2 regions of the Nocardioides sp. WS12 genome follow, and region 2 is predicted to be linked to the other one. Evidence: riboswitches for the same ligand, from Rfam matches in the RefSeq annotation. Region 2 holds a riboswitch; the other holds the start of a gene.

Region 1 (9,256 bases), 720 kb from region 2:
GCAGCGTCGCTCCGGTCGTGAGGACGTCATCACAGAGCACGACGTGGGCGTGGGGGAACCGCTCCCCCAGACGTCGTACGGCGGCGGAGGGCGCGGCCATGGAGCCCGCAAGGTTCGCCGCGCGTCCGCGCGTGTCGAGCCCGGCCTGGTCGACCACGCCGGGCCGCAGGCGCAGCACCGGGACGGCGGTGACGGGCCTGCCGTCGGCAACGAGGCGCCGCGCGGCAGCCCGGGTCATGGTGAACGTCGGGTCGTGGCCGCGCTGGCGCACCGCGGCCGGCCGGGACGGCACCGGCACCAGCACGACGGGCACAGGAAGGGGGCAGCGTGCGTCCTCCAGCGCTGCGCTGACCGAGGCTCCCAGCAGGTCACCGAGCGGGCGGGCGAGGGCGAGCACCCGCCGCTCCTTGTGGGCGAGCACCATCGCCCGCAGCGCACCGTCGTAGGCGCCCACCGCGTACGGCGGCGCCAGGCCGGGCGGCGTCGGGGTCGGCCAGCGCACCACCGCGTCGGCGGGCAGTGCGGCGCGGCAGCCCGGGCAGAGCGGCCGGCCGGGCCGGTTGCACACCACGCACGCCGATCCGAGGACCAGGTCGACGAAGCCGTCGGCGAGCATGGGCAGCAGGCGCACCGCCCCACCCCATCAACCACGTCGCCACCGGACAACTGCCCGGCGCGGCGCTGTGGAGAACACGGCGAGCCGCGCCCCTACCCGGCGTAGTCGAGTTGGGTGAGCAGGTCGTCCGCGGAGTCGTACTCGTCCTGCTGCACGATGTCGACGTACCGGTCGGGGTAGACCGCCAACATCTGCGGGCCCGGGGTGGGCGTGCCGGCGAGGCCGATCAGGTCACCGGACACGATGGTCGACAGTTCGTCGACCCCGACGGTCGCACCGTCGGCGGCGATCACGTCGACCTCGGACAGGGTGCCGGGGGCGGTCGGCGTCAGCAGACCGACACGGATCGGACTGGTCCATGCCATGTCGATGATCTGCCCGTCGCTCGCCGCGTGGACGAGGTACGGCGCCCGCGCGCGAGCGATGCCGCCGCGGCCGTTGATCACCACCCGGGCGCCCACGACCTCGTCGCCCCGACTGGTGCGCACCACCGCGACGAGGCGGGTGCCGTCGCGCGACACCATGAGTTGCTGGGCCTGGAGGCCCGTCACGCCCGGCACGTCCACCTGGCGCACACCGTCGCCGTCGATGAGCCACACGACCGATCCGGCGCGGCGCCGCTCGAGGACCCAGAGCCGCCCACTGGCGTCCCACGACGGCCGGGCGTACGTCCCGCCACTCAGCACCGTCCGGGTCGGTACGGCGTCGGCGGTCTCGCGGACCGACCCGACCCGCACACGCCGGCCACCGCCGTCGACCACGGCAACCTGCTCGGCGTCGGGTCGGGCAGCGGCGATCTCGATGCCGGCGCCCTCGTCACCGAACGGCCCCGTGGCGGGCACCAGGTTCCCGGCCGTACCCCAGACCAGGCGGCCCCGGGTCAGGCCGAAGAGCAGCGTGGTCGCGTCGGCACCAGCCGGATCGAAGCCCTGTCCACCGTTGACGGGGTACGTCGACGCACCACCCGGCAGCGGCAGGTCGAACCCGCCCACCGTGACGCGAAGCGCGGTGATGTCGCCGTCCTGGCGCAGCGTCCAGGCCAGCTGGGCGAGCATCAACTCGGCTTCCTCCGAGGTCACCCTCGGGGCGTCACCGACGAGCGTGATGTCGGCGACGCCGTTCTTGTCGACGGGCACGGAGAGGCCGACACTGAGGCCGGAGGGGAGGAACGAGCGGACCACGCCGCGTGCGAGTGGCGGAGGTCCGGCGAGCAGTCCCGAGACCAGGCTGGTCGCGAGCTGATCGCCCTCCGGCACGAACACCGGCTCCGGCACGAGGATCTGCGCGAGCGGGTCGAAGTAGTAGAGCGACACCTGGCGATAGCGCTGCTGGAACCAGGTGGCCGGGACCACCAGCGCGTCCTGCGGGTCGGCGATGCGGTACTCGCCGTCCTCGACGGTGACCCGGAATCCCATCGTGAGCTCGTCGGACGGCATCGGGCCACGCCAGCCACCGACGGCGTCCAGGCTGTCGGCAGCGGTCAGCTCGACGGAGACGGAGCCGCCGACTTCGCGGACCGGCAAGGTGTCGCTGTAGACGATGGTTTCCTGCTCGGGATTCCACTGCGTGGCGGCGGCGTCGGTGAGGTACTTCTTCGCGACGCTGGTCTGGATCGGCCACGCGGTCATCGCGTCGAGGAATCCGGCGACGACCTCGGTGCGCGACGCACCGGCGGTCGGCGGGCGGGCGTCGATGTCGCTGGCCTGCCGCACGTCCTCCTGGTCGGTGACGCTGCGTTCCACGATCGGCCCGTCGGTGGGCAGCGCGACGCAGCCCCCGAGCAGGACGGCGGCGAACAGCGCGATCGCGACCTGGCGGGCGACTGCTGCCGGGCGGGTCATCGGGTGCCCTCCTGGGTCGGCACGGCGACGGGGCCGGTCACGACCCCGGCGTCGGTGGACGACGCGTCCTCGGGGACCAGCGACAGCGGGCTGTTGCGCAACGTCGCTCCGGCATGCCGCGGGACGGTCAGCCGGAACTGGGCGCCCTGGCCGGTGCGACCCCAGGCCTGCAGCCAGCCGCCGTGCAGGTGGGCGTCCTCCTGGGCGATCGCCAGGCCGAGTCCGGTTCCGCCGCTGGTACGGGCCCGCGCCGGGTCCGAGCGCCAGAACCGGTTGAAGACCATGGCCGCCTCCCCCGGCGCCAGGCCGACGCCGTGGTCGCGGACCGTGATCCCGGCTGCCTCCGAATCGGAGGCCAACCGGACGATGACCGCCTCGGTCGGGTCGTCCGCCTGGGCGTGGTCGATCGCATTGGTGACCAGGTTGCGCACGATCCGCTCGATCCGTCGTACGTCGACCTCGGCTCGCACCTCGTCGTCGGGCTGCTCGATCACGACCCGCACGCCTCGCTGGTCGGCCAACGGCTGCGCAGCAGTGACCACGCGCTCGACGACCTCGACCAGGTTGACGTCTTCGGTGGCGAGCCGCGCGGCACCGGCATCGAAGCGGCTGATCTCGAGGAGGTCGACCAGGAGGTTCTCGAACCGGTCCAGCTCCGCCTGCAACAGTTCGGCTGAGCGCGCGGTGGTCGGGTCGAAGCCGTCGCGAGCGTCGTGGAGGACGTCCGAGGCCATCCGCACGGTGGTCAGCGGCGTGCGGAGTTCGTGCGACACGTCGGACACGAAGCGGCGCTGGACCCAGCTCAGTTCCTCCAGTTGGCGGATCTGGCGTTGCAGGTTCGTGGCCATCTGGTTGAACGAGTACGCCAGCCGCGCGATGTCGTCCTCGCCACGGACCTGGAGTCGTTCCTGCAGGCGCCCGGCGGCGAGTCGCTCGGCCACCCGGCGAGCCATCCGGATCGGCGTCACGACCTGCCGGGTCACCAGCCAGGTCAGGCCCGCCACCAGGACGAGCAACAGACCCGCGGCCGTGAGCAGCGCGCGAGTGACCAGGTCCAGGGTCTCCTCCTCCTCGGTGAGCGGGAAGAGGAAGTACAGCGTGTAGGTCTTGCCGTCCGACGGCAGCGGCACCTGCGCGCCGACGATGATGCCAGCGCGGGACTGGCGCCCATCCGGGCCGTTCTGCACGATCTTCGTGTAGGTCCAGGCGGTCGAGCGACCGAGACCGTCGAAGTGGGCCTCGAGACTCTCCGGGACGCTGACCAGGTCCAGGCCGCTGGTGTACTCACCGCCCCCTTCGCGCAGGGGCACGTCCTCCCCCTCCGGTCCGGCCAGGACGACGCTGTATCCGCGGCTCAGCCCGCGATCGATGATCGGGTCGACGAGGTCCCGCTGCTGGCGGCTGGCATTGACCTCGGTGCCCGACGCGGCGGCGAGTCGGCCATTGGCGTCGCTCACCTCGGCGTCGACCTCACCGAGGACCACGTCCACCCGGTGCTCGAGCAGGCCGCGTTGGGTCTGCTGCAACAGGATCCAGCCGACCGCACTGACGGTGAGCGCCGACAGGACGACGGTGCTGACCACGACCCGCGCCTGGATCGAACGGCGCCAGAAGGTGAGCGCCCGTCGTACCTCCGGCGCGACCCGGGCCCAGAGGCTGCGCAGCCACCGGGACAGGTCGGATCCGTCCATGTCGATCGGCCTAGACAGCGCCGGCCTTGTAGCCGACGCCCCGCACCGTCAGGACGATCTCGGGGTGTTCGGGGTCGTGCTCCACCTTCGAGCGGAGGCGCTGCACGTGCACGTTGACCAGACGGGTGTCGGCCGCGTGGTGGTAGCCCCAGACCTCTTCGAGCAGCAGTTGCCGGGTGAAGACCTGGCCGGGCTTACGGGCCAGGCACAGCAGCAGGTCGAACTCCAGCGGGGTCAGGAAGATCTCCACGCCATCGCGGGTGACCGAGTGCCCGGCGACGTCGATCTCGAGGTTCTTGACCGTGAGCGTCTCCTGCGGGACCGCGTCGGTACGACGCACGCGGGCACGGATCCGCGCCACGAGCTCCTTGGGCTTGAACGGCTTGACGACATAGTCGTCAGCGCCGGACTCCAGTCCGACGACGACGTCGACGGTGTCGCCCTTGGCGGTGAGCATCACGATGGGGACGCCGGACTCGGCCCGGATCTCCTTGCAGACGTCGATGCCGTCCTTGCCGGGCAGCATCAGGTCGAGCAGGACCAGGTCGGGCCGGTAGTCCCGGAAGTCGGCGAGCGCGAGGTCGCCCCGTGGGCACACCCGGCTCTCGAAACCCTCCTGGGACAGGACGATGCCGAGCATCTCCGCCAGCGGTGCATCGTCATCGACGACAAGCACCCGTCCCCGAGTGGGGTAGGACGGTGCGCCGGCGGGAGGTGTCATGTGTCGATCCTAGGCGGGAGGACGGCAGAAGCCCCGCACCGTGACGGTGCGGGGCCCCTGCGTGCTGAACGCGCGGCAGCGCGGCGGGAGGCGTCGATGGGCAGCTTGCTGCCCCGGATCAACGCCGGAGACGCGCTCGCGCCAATTCAATCAGTAGCGGTAGGCGTCAGCCTTGAACGGGCCCTCGACCGGAACGCCGAGGTAGTCGGCCTGCTCCTGGGTGAGGATCGTCAGCTCGACACCGAGGGCGTCGAGGTGCAGGCGTGCCACCTCTTCGTCCAGGTGCTTCGGCAGGACGTAGACGCCGACGGGGTACTCCTCGACCTTGGTGAACAGCTCGATCTGAGCCAGCACCTGGTTGGTGAAGGAGTTCGACATGACGAACGACGGGTGGCCGGTCGCGTTGCCGAGGTTCAGCAGACGGCCCTCGGACAGCACGATGACCTTCTTGCCGTCGGGGAAGATCCACTGGTGGACCTGCGGCTTGATCTCGTCCTTGACGATGCCCTCGATCTTCGCGAGGCCAGCCATGTTGATCTCGTTGTCGAAGTGGCCGATGTTGCCGACGATCGCCTGGTGCTTCATCTTCTCGAAGTGCTCGACACGGATGATGTCGAAGTTGCCCGTCGTGGTGATGAAGATGTCGGCGTACTCAACGACCGACTCGAGGCGCTTGACCTCGTAGCCGTCCATCGCTGCCTGCAGCGCGCAGATCGGGTCGATCTCGGTGATGATCACGCGAGCGCCCTGGCCGCGCAGCGACTCGGCGGAACCCTTGCCCACGTCGCCGTAGCCACACACGACGGCAACCTTGCCGCCGATCATGACGTCGGTGCCGCGGTTGATGCCGTCGATGAGCGAGTGGCGGCAGCCGTACTTGTTGTCGAACTTCGACTTGGTGACCGAGTCGTTGACGTTGATCGCCGGGAAGAGGAGCGAGCCCTCCTTGAAGCGGTCGTACAGGCGCAGCACACCGGTGGTGGTCTCCTCGGAGACTCCCTTGATGTTGTTGGCGATGTTGGTCCAGCGCGTCGAGCTGGTCTCGAGGGACCGGGCCAGGACGCGCAGCACCTCCTTGAACTCCTCGTTGTCGGTGGAGTCCTGGCCGGGAACCGCGCCGGCCTTCTCGAACTCGACGCCGAGGTGGACGAGCATGGTGATGTCGCCACCGTCGTCAAGGAGCATGTTCGGGCCGATCAGGTTGCCGGCCTCGTCCTTGAAGTCGAAGACCTTCTCGGCTTCGTCCCAGTACTCCGCCAGCGACTCGCCCTTCCAGGCGAAGACAGGGGTGCCCTTGGGGTTCTCGACGGTGCCGCCGGTCTCGGGGCGGCCGACGACGACGGCAGCGGCCGCGTGGTCCTGGGTCGAGAAGATGTTGCAGGTGGCCCAACGGACCTCGGCGCCGAGCGAGACGAGGGTCTCGATGAGCACGCCGGTCTGGATGGTCATGTGCAGGGAGCCGGCGATCCGGGCACCCTTCAGCGGCTGGGCGTCGCCGTACGACGTACGCAGCGAAACGAGGCCGGGCATCTCGTGCTCGGCGAGGGTGAGCTCCTTGCGGCCGAACTCGGCCAGGCTCAGGTCAGCAACCTTGTAGTCCATGAAAAGGGGTCCTCGAGGATCGAGTGTTTCGTGGTCAATGCGGCGCATCTGCGCTCTGCCGGGGTCTCCCGCGCATGACGTAGGACACCTTACAAGCGGGATTCCGTGCGCGGGGAATCATCAGGGAAGGGACTTCATCCCGACTCGGCGCCGGAGCGGTACGGTTGATCCGTACGTTCTCAGGGCGGGGTGGAAATCCCCACCGGCGGTAAGGAGCGTCCCGGCAGATCCGGGGCGGTCGAGCCCGCGAGCGCCACACCGATCCCCTGGATCGGGGTGGGTCAGCAGATCCGGTCCAACTCCGGAGCCGACGGTCACAGTCCGGACGAGAGAGAACGCGACGGGCCTCGTGCGCGTCGTCACGCCCTGGGTGACACGCAAACAGGAGGAACCATGTCACCCACCGCTCCCCGCATTGCCATCATTGCCGCGCGCTGGCACGCCGACATCGTCGATGTCGCCGTGACGACGTCCACCGAAGAACTTCGTGGCCGCGGCTACGAGGTCGACGTGGTGCACGTGCCCGGCGCCTTCGAGATCCCGCTGCAGGTCCGCCGCCTCGCGCAGTCCGGCCGGTACGCCGGAGTCGCGGCCGCCGCGCTCGTCGTCGATGGCGGCATCTACCGCCACGACTTCGTCGCGTCCTCGGTCGTCGACGCGCTGATGCGCATCCAGCTGGAAACCGACGTCCCGGTGTTCTCGGCAGTGCTCACCCCGCACCACTTCCACGAGCACGACGACCACACGGGCTACTTCCGCGCGCACTTCGAGACCAAGGGTCGCGAGCTGGCCAACGCGGTCGACGCCACCGTGCGCCCGCCGACCAGCTGAGCGAGGCCGCCTGCCGGTGGTTGAGGTGCGCTTCGACCTCAGGCGGGCCTGGTGGTTGAGGTGCGAGCGAACTCGGCAGGCCCGGTGGTTGAGGTGCGAGCGAAATCTGGCGAGCCCGGTGGTTGAGGTGCGAGCGAAGCGAGCCTCGAAACCCCCGGCCCTGACCACCAACTCTCCACAGGCTCGGTCGGGGACTTTGCCCTGTCCACAGGCGGGTTTGCGGCGCTTCGTCGTGTCGGAGGTCGGTGATCTAATACATGTATGGATCTCGGAACCGACACCCGCTCTGATCGGGCCTTGCTGTCGGATCTCAGCAAGGGCGTCAAGTCCCGCCAGGCTGCGCTGGTCAAGGAATGGATCGACATCGCGACCTGGGCCAGGCGCAACATCGTCACCAGCCCCGAGCAGGCCGCGACCATCGTCGACGGCGTCATCGACACCGGTGTCCCGATCGCCGGCGCCGGTGCACCGCTGGTGTCCGAGTTCAACCTGATGGAACTCATCGCGGTCCTCGGCAGGTCCCCTGATGGTGGCCGTGGGTACGTCGGGCGGATCATCGAGTGCGCCTGGCGCCTCCCCGGCATCTACGCGGCAGTGGTCGAGGGCAGGTTGGAGCCGTGGCGGGCCGAACGCATCGCCGACCTCACCCACTCGTTGAACGCCGAAGCGGCTGCGTTCGTGGACCGCCAGCTCGCTGCCGTCGGCGGCGTCGGCTGGGCTCAACTCGAACGCCTCGTCACCGAAGCGGTGATCCGGTTCGACCCCGAACGCGCCGAAGCCGAGCGCCAGGCCGCCGCCGATGCCCGCCGGGTCGACGTCGGTGAGGTCGACACGAACGGGCAGGTCGAGTCCCACAGCATCCTGGACGCCGCGGATGCCCACGACTTCGACATCGCGTTGTCGCGTCGAGCCAAGGTCCGCGGACAGCTCGGCGACACCGACTCCTTCGACGTCCGCCGCTCCAAGTCCGTTGGCGACATGGCCCGCCAAGACCTGTCCCTGGACCTGCTGTTCACCGACGAAGAGACCGGTGAAGTCGTGGCCCAGTCACCCGGCCGCAAGGTCGAACTGAGCGTCCACATCACCGACACCGCCCTCACCTCTGACGATGAGGACAACCCGTTCGCGAACCCCGTCGGCCGCTGGGACCAAGGCCGTGCACCGATCTCCACCGCGCAGATCAAGGAATGGCTCCGCGCAAGGGACACCACGATCATCGTGCGGCCCGTGATCGACCTTGCTGATTGCGTCCCGGTCGATTCCTACGAGATCCCCGACCGCATCCGCAGACGGGTCGAGCTCCGCGACCATTCGTGCCGGTTCCCCTGGTGCAGCCGGCCAGCGGCGAAGTGCGATCTCGATCATGTGGTCCCGCACAACAAGGGCGGCCCAACCTGCCCGTGCAACCTCGCCCCCGGATGCCGACGACATCACCGCGCCAAGACCTTCAGCAACTGGCGCTACACCGTGATCCACCCCGGCCTCTACCTGTGGATCAGCCCGAACGGCCACCACTTCCTCGTCGGACCCGACGGCACCCGCGCCCTCGACCCACCACGGCTCATCGACCCCGACGAATAACTCCCACCGCCCCGCACCCCGCCCACCAGCGGGGCCAGCGGCATGCCCGCGACCTCAGGCGGGGTCAGCCCTCGGCCCAGCAGCCGACCGCGGCCGCAGGGCCAGGAAGACGCCAGCCGCCAACGCCGCCAGCGCCAGCGCACCGGCACCGACGGCGACGCGGAACCTCGTCATGTTGGCTGCGTAGCAGGCGGCTCCCACTTCGACGAAGTAGTCGTGGGGGTGCTCGCCGCCGGGTCCCTCATCGTTCCCGTTGAGCCCGGCGTCCCAGGGCGCGATGCTGCAGCCCACCTCGCCACCTGACTCGCCGGTGAAGTCCGAGGCGCTGACGTCCACGGCGGGGTTGTCGAACCACAGCGTCACTGCCAGGAGG
Region 2 (9,256 bases):
CACCTTCGGAGGCGGCGTGCAGGAAGTGCAGCGCGAGCTGATCTCGATGTTCGGGCTGGGGCTGCCGCGGGTGCCCCGATGACCCACGACCAGATCATGGCCGAGGCCGACCGGATCATCGCGCTCGGCGAGGCCTCGGAGACGCTCGCCCCGCACCCGGTGAACCAGCCGACGATCAGCGCCTGGCTCGACGCGATGCAGTACGACAACGAGCGATTCCGGACCGGCGAGGCGCCGCCGTCGATGGCCCAGGTCTGGACCATGCCCGGCCTCGGTCGCAAGCGCGCCGACGACGACCCGCTGCACTCGATGATGGGCATCCTCACCGAGGCCGGCTTCACCGCCGTACTCGGCACGAACTGCGAGCAGACCTACGAGCGGTACCTCCGTGTCGACGAGCAGCTGCGTGTCACCACCTCGCTCGACTCCGTGGTGGGCCCCAAGAACACAGGGATGGGCCTGGGGTACTTCGTGACCTCGCGCAACCGCTGGTACGTCGGTGACGAACTGGTCTCCACCATGCTGTTCCGGGTCCTCAAGTTCATCCCGAAGGCAAAGCCGTGAGCGGTCCCGTGCGCCCGGTGATTGCCCGGGACAATGCCTATTTCTTCGCCGGGACGGCGATCGGTGAGCTCCGGATCCAGAAGTGCAACGCGTGCGGTGAACTACGGCACCCGCCCGGGCCGTCCTGCCCGGACTGCGGTGCGTTCGATCGGGGCTGGGTGGTCGCCGCCGGTACCGGCACGGTGTTCTCCTACCTCGTCCACCACGCGCCCCAGGTCCCGGGCAAGCAACTGCCGCTGGTGATCGCGCTCGTCGATCTCGACGAAGGCGTTCGGATGGTCGCCGAGGTGATCGGCGTGCCGCCAGAGGGTCCCGACGGTCTGGCCATCGGCGACCGGCTGACCGTGGACTGGAATGTCATCGACGACGACCTGACCCTACCGATCTGGCGTCGTACCGAGGCTGTCGGAAAGAGGAACGTATGAGAGCCCTCGAGGCCGGACAGGTCCTTCCCGAGTGGAGCCTGCCGATGACCCCGACGACCATCGTCAGCACGGCGATCGCCACCCGTGACTGGCAGGACGTGCACCACGACCGTGATGTCGCCCAGGCGGCCGGGTCGAAGGACATCTTCATGAACATCCTGACCACCAACGCGTTGGTCGAGAAGTTCGTGGCCGACTGGGTTGGTCACGACTGCCAGCTCAAGGGCATCGCAATCCGTCTCGGTGCGCCCGCGCATCCCTACGACACGATGACCTTCTCCGGGACGATCACCGACGTGACCGATGGCGTTGCGACGATCGCCGTCGTGGGTCGGGTGTCGCTGGGCGACCACGTCACCGGCACCGTCAAGGTCGTGGCATGACGCGCACGTTGAGCGGCAAGGCGGCCGTTGTCGGCATCGGCGCCACGGAGTTCTCGAAGGAATCGGGCCGCTCCGAACTCCAACTCTCGATCGAGGCGATCCGGCACGCGCTCGCCGACTGCGGGCTCAACCCTGCGGACGTCGACGGTCTGGTCACCTTCAGCATGGACTCCTCCTCGGAGATCGCGGTGGCTCGTGAACTCGGGATTCCCGAACTGCGCTTCTTCAGCAGGATCAACTACGGCGGCGGCGCAGGGTGTGCCACTGTCCAGCAGGCAGCCATGGCCGTCGCGACCGGCGTGGCCGACGTCGTGGTCGTCTATCGCGGCTTCAACGAGCGCTCCGGTGATCGCTTCGGGCAGGTCTCGGCGTGGGCCGCCGCCCAGGTCAACACCAACGGGCTCGACAACGCCTGGACCTACCCGCTCGGCCTGAGCACTCCCGCCGCCACGGTCGCGATGCAGGCTCGTCGCTACATGCACGAGTACGGCGCCACGTCCGAGGACTTCGGCCGTGTCGCTGTTGCCGACCGCAAGCACGCGGCCACCAACCCGGCGGCGTTCTTCTACGGCAAGCCGATCACGCTCGAGCAGCACCAGGCATCCCGGATGATCGCGGACCCGCTGCACCTGCTCGACTGCTGCCAGGAGTCCGACGGCGCGGTCGCGCTGGTGGTCGTCTCGGCCGAACGGGCCCGCGACCTGAAGCAGAAGCCTGCCTTCATCACCGCCGCAGCCCAGGGCTCGGGCCGCGACCAGTTCGTGATGACGTCGTACTACCGCGACGACATCGGCATCCCCGAGATGGGTGTCGTCGGCCGTGAACTCTGGCGCCAGTCCGACCTGACGCCCGAGGACCTGCCGATGGCGATCCTCTACGACCACTTCACGCCGTACGTCCTCATGCAGCTGGAGGAGCTCGGCTTCTGTGGCCGCGGCGAGGCCAAGGACTTCGTCAAGGACGGCGCGATCGAGATCGGCGGTCGTCTGCCGATCAACACCCACGGCGGTCAGTTGGGCGAGGCCTACATCCACGGCATGAACGGCATCGCCGAAGGTGTCCGTCAGGTCCGGGGCACCTCGGTCAACCCGGTCGACGACGTGCAGCACGTGCTGGTCACCGCGGGCACCGGCGTGCCGACGAGCGGGTTGATCCTCAGCGCCTGAACCGCCCGGTGGTTGAGGTGCGAGGAGCGTCAGCGACGAGCCTCGAAACCTCCGGAGTCGACCTCACGACGCGGTCGACAGTCATACTGCCGCGATGGGTTCGTTGAGGCGTCACATGCTCCGGCGGGACATTGCGGCGGTGGTGTTCTCCTGCGATGAGGGAGATCTGTCGCGGTTCCTGGTTGAGACAGGTCCGTGCGTCGCATTGCACGAGGGCGGGAGACCGCTGGCGTCGCCGCTCACCCAACACGGCGGCGAGACACCGGAACTCACGGCAGCACTTCACGTGGCACTCACGGGAGGGCGTCCCAAGAACTCGTTGTTGCTCCTCGACCAGGTCGGCGGGGGCAGGCTGTCGCAGTTGTCGGGTGCCTTCGTCGAAGCGATGGCTGCCAGCAGCGAAGAGTCGCTGCGCCTGGCAGATGAAGACGAGGCCCGGGGCGAGGACTCATTGCCGTCGTTCATGGAACACCAAAGGCGCGTCAGCGAGGCCTGGCTGCGCGCAGGCCGGTGGCCACGTGAAGTCGTTGGACTGCAGAATCGCCTGGTGCGCCTGGGCACTGCACGGACTGCCCTCGCGGAAGGTCAGCGGGTGTTGGTGTGGCACGGACCGCCGGCGCCCCAGTTCGTCGTGACGTCCGGTCGGGGACCGTATCCGCCGACTCCATGAGTACGCGCTTCAACGCAAGATCGGTCGTCGCTACGCGCGCTTGGCCCACATCGGCGTCAACGACGTGACCTGCGGCGGACCGGACAGCAGCGGCTCGACGTCGCGCAGGTACGCGGCGTAGGCGTCGGTTTCCAGAAACTGTTGCGAGGACTCGGCGCTGTCGTAGACCTGGAAGGCGCTGATGGCGTCGGGGTCGGCGTTGTCGAAGCAGTAGAAGTAGGCGACGTGGCCGGGGTTGTCGGCGACGGCGGGCGCCATGTGTGCCTCCCAGACCTTGCGTACGTCGTCCCGACGTCCAGGCTGCGTCTGGTGGCGGATGATCAGAGCGAGTTGCGTCATGCAGGCGATGCTGTCAGCGGCCACCGACAGTCGCCCTCCACGAACAACGAACTACGCTGGTTCGGTGACTCCCGAAGGCAAGCAGCGCCAACCGAGCAGGTTCGACCGCTGGGTGATGGAGCACTCCACCGCGGCCCTGCTGGTCGGCATCGCCCTTGCCGTGGCCGGGGTCGTGCTGGGAGCAATGGCTCGGTCCGGCAGTGATCTCGCAGGAGTGCTGCAGTGGGTGGCGTTCGCACCCGCTGCCCTGATCATCGGTATGTCCGCCCAGGCGCGGAGCATGGCCAGGCGCGCTCGCCGCTGACCGTGGTTGGATCCGTCCCGGGCGTCCCTCATGTCTGTCAGGATCGGGAATGACACGAGCGCCCGCCGAATCTTTGCCGACCATTGGTACACACTGCGGTGGCACATTTAGATGCTGTCTTGGGGACTGGCTGGGGCAGGGTTCGCGACGGCCGTTTCGAACCTGTCAGGTGTCCTTCGGTGGGTTGGCGTGTTGGCCACGCTGATCGGGCTCGCCGGCGTGTGTAGCGCACTCCTCTGGAGTCGCGGCAAGCGAAGGGCCGAGTTGCCCAGTGCGGATCGCAGCCGGTCCTAGAGGGACGTCTCGGTCACCGCGACATTCGCGCGGAGGACAGAGCGCCCGCGCCGGTCACAGCAACCCGCGCGCCCGCCGACTGCGGCGCATCGCTCGCCGTTCGCGCAGATCCATGCCGAAGATCTCCAGTGCGAGTCCCTGCTCGTGATCCGCCGATGCCCAACGAACCTCGTAGCGAACGTCCTCGGGGGCCTTGTCGTACGAAGGCCGCCAGCTTCCCGACGAAAGGTCGGCGACGAGCTCGGAGAAGGCGTCGACCTCGAACTGTTGGAGGAGCCATCGGTCCGTGAAGTGGTCGCCGATGCTCTCGTAGAACTGGAACACCGGGATCGGAGCCAAACGGCGACGCCACCAGAGATGGCCGGTGGAGTGCTGTACCCAATCTGTCTCCACCCAGAGGTGGCCGGACACCTGACCCGATTCATCGAGGAGTTCGGCCACTCGAAGACTGAAGGGTTCCGCCGGGTGGTCGGACATCCCGGTTCCGGTCATGCGTGGCATCCTCCCTTGTTGCGAGGCGTTCCCGCGAGCCGGCCCTCCTGGGCCTTGATCGTCGCCACGAGGACGAAGCTCATCGTGACCAGGAGCGCCCAGGCGCCGAGCTTCGACGTGTGCACGGCCTCCCAGACGTCGGCCTGTCCGGGGTAGCGCCAGGCGTTGAGGAAGGTCGCCATGTTCTCGGCGAGCCAGAGGAAGAACCCGATCAGCAGGAACGACAGGGAGAGCGGCATCCGGTAGCGGGCGTCGCCGACGGTGAAGTGCACCCGGCAGCGCCGGAGCACTGTCGTCAGCGCGGCCGGGTAGTGCGACACCCGCAGATCGAACCGGCGCCAGGCCTGACAGATGTAGGAGCCGACGGCGGCGTACATGAATCCCGAGAACAACGGGACACCGCCGACCTTCGTCCACGCGTCACCGGGATACGCCCAGGGGCCCTCGGCGACCTTGAACAGTTCGAGGCCGAGCCCCAGCGCATGGAACGCGAAGATCACCAGCACCTCGCGCCAGGTCTCCAGGCCGATCGCCCAGAAGCCGAAGGTCAGCGCGAGGCACCAGATCAGCAGGGCGTCGTACCGCTCGATCGGCAACGGGACCAGATAGGCCACCGCGAGTCCCAGGAAGACTCCGATGGCGAACGCGCAGGACTGGAACTCCAGCCAGCCGAAGCGGACCAACTGCGTGAGGAAACGGCGCAACGACTACTCAGGGACCCAGAAGTTGTCGTGCTCGACCATGAAGGCTTCGTACTCCTCGGGCGTCCACTGTTCGCCGGCAGCCAGGCGACCGAGCCCCTCGAAGTACGGCTCGCGGGGAGCGCCGGGAGAGAAGTGCAGCAGCATCGACGCCGTGGCGCCGGACGCGTTGCGGAAGCCGTGCAGTCCGCCCGGTGGCACGTGGATGAAGTCGCCGGACCGGTACGGGCTCCAGCCCTCGCCGTTGTGGATCTCGATCTCGCCGCCGAGGATGTAGAACGACTCGGCGATCCTCTGGTGGAAGTGCGGTCCCGGGCCGCTCACGGCTTCGGAGAACTCCCAGCGGTAGAGCCCGAAGAGGCCGCCGGTGCTCTCGCCGCGAGCGAGGTAGTGGACGCGGTTCCCGTTCGGATAGACCACGTCGGGCGTTGCGTCGTTGGGGCGGACGCGGGCCGAGACCTCGCCGTCGCCGTCGTACAGAGGTGGGGGATACGACATGGCGCCACGCTACCTGCGGTGTCACCCCTTTTTTGGGCCGCCGAGGCCGATGCCGAGGGCCAGGCCGAGGAGCACGCCGAGGATCAGCAGGATGATCCGGTCGGTGGCGAACCACAGCAGCACGCCGCCGAGACAACCGAGACCGAGCGCGAGGCGGTTCACCCGATCGACGGTAGCCGGTTCCGCGTGACGGGACCCACAACCTGCACAGATCCCTGCTGTGCGACCATGTATCCAAGAGCTCGCGTGCTCTGGGGTCGGTGAAAATCCGAGCCGGCGGTAAAAGTCCGCGACCCGATCGCAGCCAGTGATCGGTTGACCAGGTGTGATTCCTGGACCGACGGTTAAAGTCCGGATGGGAAGTGCACGCACGAGTGTCCGACAGCGGAGCAGGTTTGCCGCAGTCGAACGCCCTGCCAGACCCCGGAGTCCGTCAAGCAACAACACGGATGACGAAGAGGCAGCAGTGGCAGAGACCTTCACCCGCGAGTACGACGCGATGCGTCGCGCGCTCGCGCTGGCCGCGAGTCCCGGCGTGCCGCTCCATCCCAATCCCCGCGTCGGCTGTGTACTGCTCGCCCCCGACGGCACCATCGTTGGCGAGGGCTTCCACCGCGGCGCCGGCAACCCGCACGCCGAGATCGAGGCCCTGACCGTCGCCGGCGAGCTCGCGGCTGGTGCCACCGCAGTCGTCACCCTCGAGCCGTGCAACCACACCGGCCGGACCGGCCCGTGTGCCGAGGCCCTCATCGCTGCCGGAGTACGACGGGTGGTGGTTGCCCAGCGCGACCCGAACCCGGTCGCCGGCGGCGGTATGGAGACGCTCGCCGCCGCCGGGATCGAGATCGACTCCGGGACGCTCGAGGACGCCGCGATTGCGCTGAACCCGGCCTGGACCTTCGCCCACGTCCACGGCCGCCCGTTCGTCACCTGGAAGTTCGCAACGACCCTCGACGGTCGGTCGGCCGCCAGTGACGGCACCTCCCGCTGGGTCTCTTCTGTTCCGGCGCGGCACGACACCCACCTGCTCCGCGCGCTCTGCGACACGATGCTCGTCGGCACCAACACCGTCGAGGTCGATGACCCGCAGCTGACGGTGCGCGACGAGGACGACCAGCCGGTCGCCGTACAACCGCTCCGGGTGGTGCTCGGTCGCCGTGACCTGGCCCCAGACCGCCGGATCCTGGATGACGCCGCCGAGACGGTGCACCTGCGCACGCGCGATCCGCTCGAGGCGCTGCAGACCCTGTACGCCGAGCACGACCGCCACCACGTCTTCCTCGAGGGTGGCCCGACCGTGGCTGCCGCCTTCGTCAAGGCGGGCCTGGTCGACGAGATCGTCACCTATGTCGCACCGCTCCTGCTGGGCGCCGGCAAGGCCGCCATTGGGCGGCTGGGAATCGGCACCATCACGAAGGCGTTGCGGTTCGAGTTGGTCGACACCGCCGTCATCGGCGAGGGAGCCGAGGCGAACGTCCGTCTCACCCTGCGACCCGCCACCACCGAGAGGAACTGACCAGATGTTCACCGGCATCGTCGAGGAGTTCGGCACCGTCGCCGCCATCGAGGACCAGGGCGACGCGATCCGGCTCACCATCACGTCCGACATCACCCTGTCCGACGCGGGCCTCGGTGACTCGATCGCGGTCAACGGCTGTTGCCTGACCGTCGCCGAGCGCACCGACACCACGTGGACGGCCGACGTGATGGCCGAGACGCTCGACAAGACCAGCCTTGGTGGCCTCGTCGTGGGCGAGCAGGTCAACCTGGAGCGCGCCGTCACGGCGGAGAAGCGCCTCGGCGGCCACATCGTCCAGGGCCACGTCGACGCGGTCGGCGAAGTCGTCGCGCGCACCCCCAGCGAGCACTGGGAGGTGGTGGAGATCGCGATGCCCGTCGAGCTCGGCCGCTACCTCGTCGACAAGGGGTCCATCACCGTCGACGGCACCTCTCTCACCGTCGTGGAGGCGGGGGAGACCACCTTCACCGTGAGCCTCATTCCCGAGACCCTCGCGCGCACCACCCTCGGATTCCGGGCTCCTGGCAGCCGGGTGAACCTCGAGGTCGACGTCATCGCCAAGCACGTGGAGAAGCTCGTGCGCGCGTACACAGCCCCCGCAACATCCAAGGAGAACTGACATGTCCGTCAGACTGGATTCCATCGAGCGAGCCATCGCCGACATTGCCGCCGGCAAGGCGGTCATCGTCGTCGACGACGAGGACCGCGAGAACGAGGGCGACATCATCTTCGCCGCGAGCAAGGCCACGCCCGAGTTGATGGCATGGACGATCCGCCACTCCAGCGGTGTGATCTGCGTGCCGATGCCCGGCGACATGCTCGACCGTCTCGAGATCCCGCTCATGACGCCGCACAACAAGGACGCCTACCGGACGGCGTACACGCTCTCGGTGGACGCCCGCGACGGTGTCTCGACCGGCATCTCCGCTGCCGACCGCGCGCACACCGCGCGGGTGCTGGCCGACTCGGCGACCGAGTCCTGGGAGCTGACGCGACCGGGCCACGTCTTCCCGTTGCGTTACCGCGAGGGTGGCGTGCTGGTTCGTCGCGGTCACACCGAGTCGGCCGTCGACCTGTGCCGCCTGGCTGGCCTGACCCCTGCCGGTGTCCTGGTCGAGGTCGTCAACGACGACGGCACCATGAAGCGCGCCCCCGAACTGCGTGAGTTCGCCGACGAGCACGGCGTCGCAATGATCTCGATCGAGGACCTCGTCCGCTACCGCCGTCGCGTCGAGCGCCACGTCGTGCGCGAGGCCGAGACCCGGCTGCCCACCAGTCACGGCGAGTTCACCGCGATCGGCTACACGATCACCGTCGACGGCAGCGAGCACGTCGCCCTCGTGTACGGCGACCTGGACACCCTGAACGACGAAGGCCCCGTGCTGACGCGGGTCCACTCCGAGTGCCTCACCGGTGACGTGTTCGGCAGCAGCCGCTGCGACTGCGGTCCCCAGCTCAACGAGGCGCTCGACCGCATCGTCGACGAGGGGCGCGGTGTGCTGGTCTACCTGCGTGGCCACGAGGGCCGGGGGATCGGCCTGGTCGCGAAGCTGCAGGCCTACCAGTTGCAGGACGGCGGCCGCGACACCGTGGACGCCAACCTCGACCTGGGCCTGCCCGCCGACGCGCGCCACTACGGTGCTGCCACGCAGATCCTCAAGGACCTCGGCGTCGCCGAGGTGCGCCTGCTGACGAACAACCCCGAGAAGGTCAACGACCTCGAGGACTACGGCATCAAGGTTGCCGAGCGGGTCCAGCTCACCCCGCACCCCAACGACCACAACCTGGCCTACCTGCTGACCAAGCGGGATCGCATGGGCCACGACCTGCCCCATCTCGCACTCGCCGAGACCGACCGCGAAGGAAGCATCTGACATGGCCGGACACGGCGCCCCCGAGAT

What was found. A riboswitch is a leader RNA that binds a small molecule or an ion and turns the genes downstream of it on or off. The one in region 2 is predicted to bind FMN.
Region 1: linked by a shared signal. The riboswitch ahead of HRC28_RS10470 (6,7-dimethyl-8-ribityllumazine synthase) and the one ahead of ribD (bifunctional diaminohydroxyphosphoribosylaminopyrimidine deaminase/5-amino-6-(5-phosphoribosylamino)uracil reductase RibD) in region 2 are both predicted to bind FMN.

The regions. Positions count from the first base shown of each region.
Region 1 covers NZ_CP053928.1:2,155,501-2,164,756, reverse strand. The annotation lists gene HRC28_RS10495 (phosphoribosyltransferase family protein) at 1-631, opposite strand, end outside; gene HRC28_RS10490 (LpqB family beta-propeller domain-containing protein) at 709-2,457, opposite strand; gene mtrB (MtrAB system histidine kinase MtrB) at 2,454-4,148, opposite strand; gene mtrA (MtrAB system response regulator MtrA) at 4,159-4,869, opposite strand; gene ahcY (adenosylhomocysteinase) at 5,020-6,471, opposite strand; FMN riboswitch at 6,643-6,812, shown strand; gene HRC28_RS10470 (6,7-dimethyl-8-ribityllumazine synthase) at 6,865-7,302, shown strand; gene HRC28_RS10465 (HNH endonuclease signature motif containing protein) at 7,564-8,883, shown strand; gene HRC28_RS10460 (hypothetical protein) at 8,938-9,256, opposite strand, start outside.
Region 2 covers NZ_CP053928.1:2,871,878-2,881,133, forward strand. The annotation lists gene HRC28_RS13925 (acyl-CoA dehydrogenase) at 1-82, shown strand, start outside; gene HRC28_RS25385 (MaoC family dehydratase N-terminal domain-containing protein) at 79-564, shown strand; gene HRC28_RS25390 (OB-fold domain-containing protein) at 561-989, shown strand; gene HRC28_RS13935 (MaoC family dehydratase) at 986-1,372, shown strand; gene HRC28_RS13940 (lipid-transfer protein) at 1,369-2,538, shown strand; gene HRC28_RS13945 (hypothetical protein) at 2,654-3,208, shown strand; gene HRC28_RS13950 (antibiotic biosynthesis monooxygenase) at 3,239-3,547, opposite strand; gene HRC28_RS13955 (hypothetical protein) at 3,612-3,851, shown strand; gene HRC28_RS13960 (hypothetical protein) at 4,200-4,637, opposite strand; gene HRC28_RS13965 (DUF817 domain-containing protein) at 4,634-5,341, opposite strand; gene HRC28_RS13970 (cupin domain-containing protein) at 5,345-5,836, opposite strand; gene HRC28_RS13975 (hypothetical protein) at 5,858-5,998, opposite strand; FMN riboswitch at 6,079-6,208, shown strand; gene ribD (bifunctional diaminohydroxyphosphoribosylaminopyrimidine deaminase/5-amino-6-(5-phosphoribosylamino)uracil reductase RibD) at 6,303-7,352, shown strand; gene HRC28_RS13985 (riboflavin synthase) at 7,357-7,974, shown strand; gene HRC28_RS13990 (bifunctional 3,4-dihydroxy-2-butanone-4-phosphate synthase/GTP cyclohydrolase II) at 7,976-9,229, shown strand; gene ribH (6,7-dimethyl-8-ribityllumazine synthase) at 9,231-9,256, shown strand, end outside.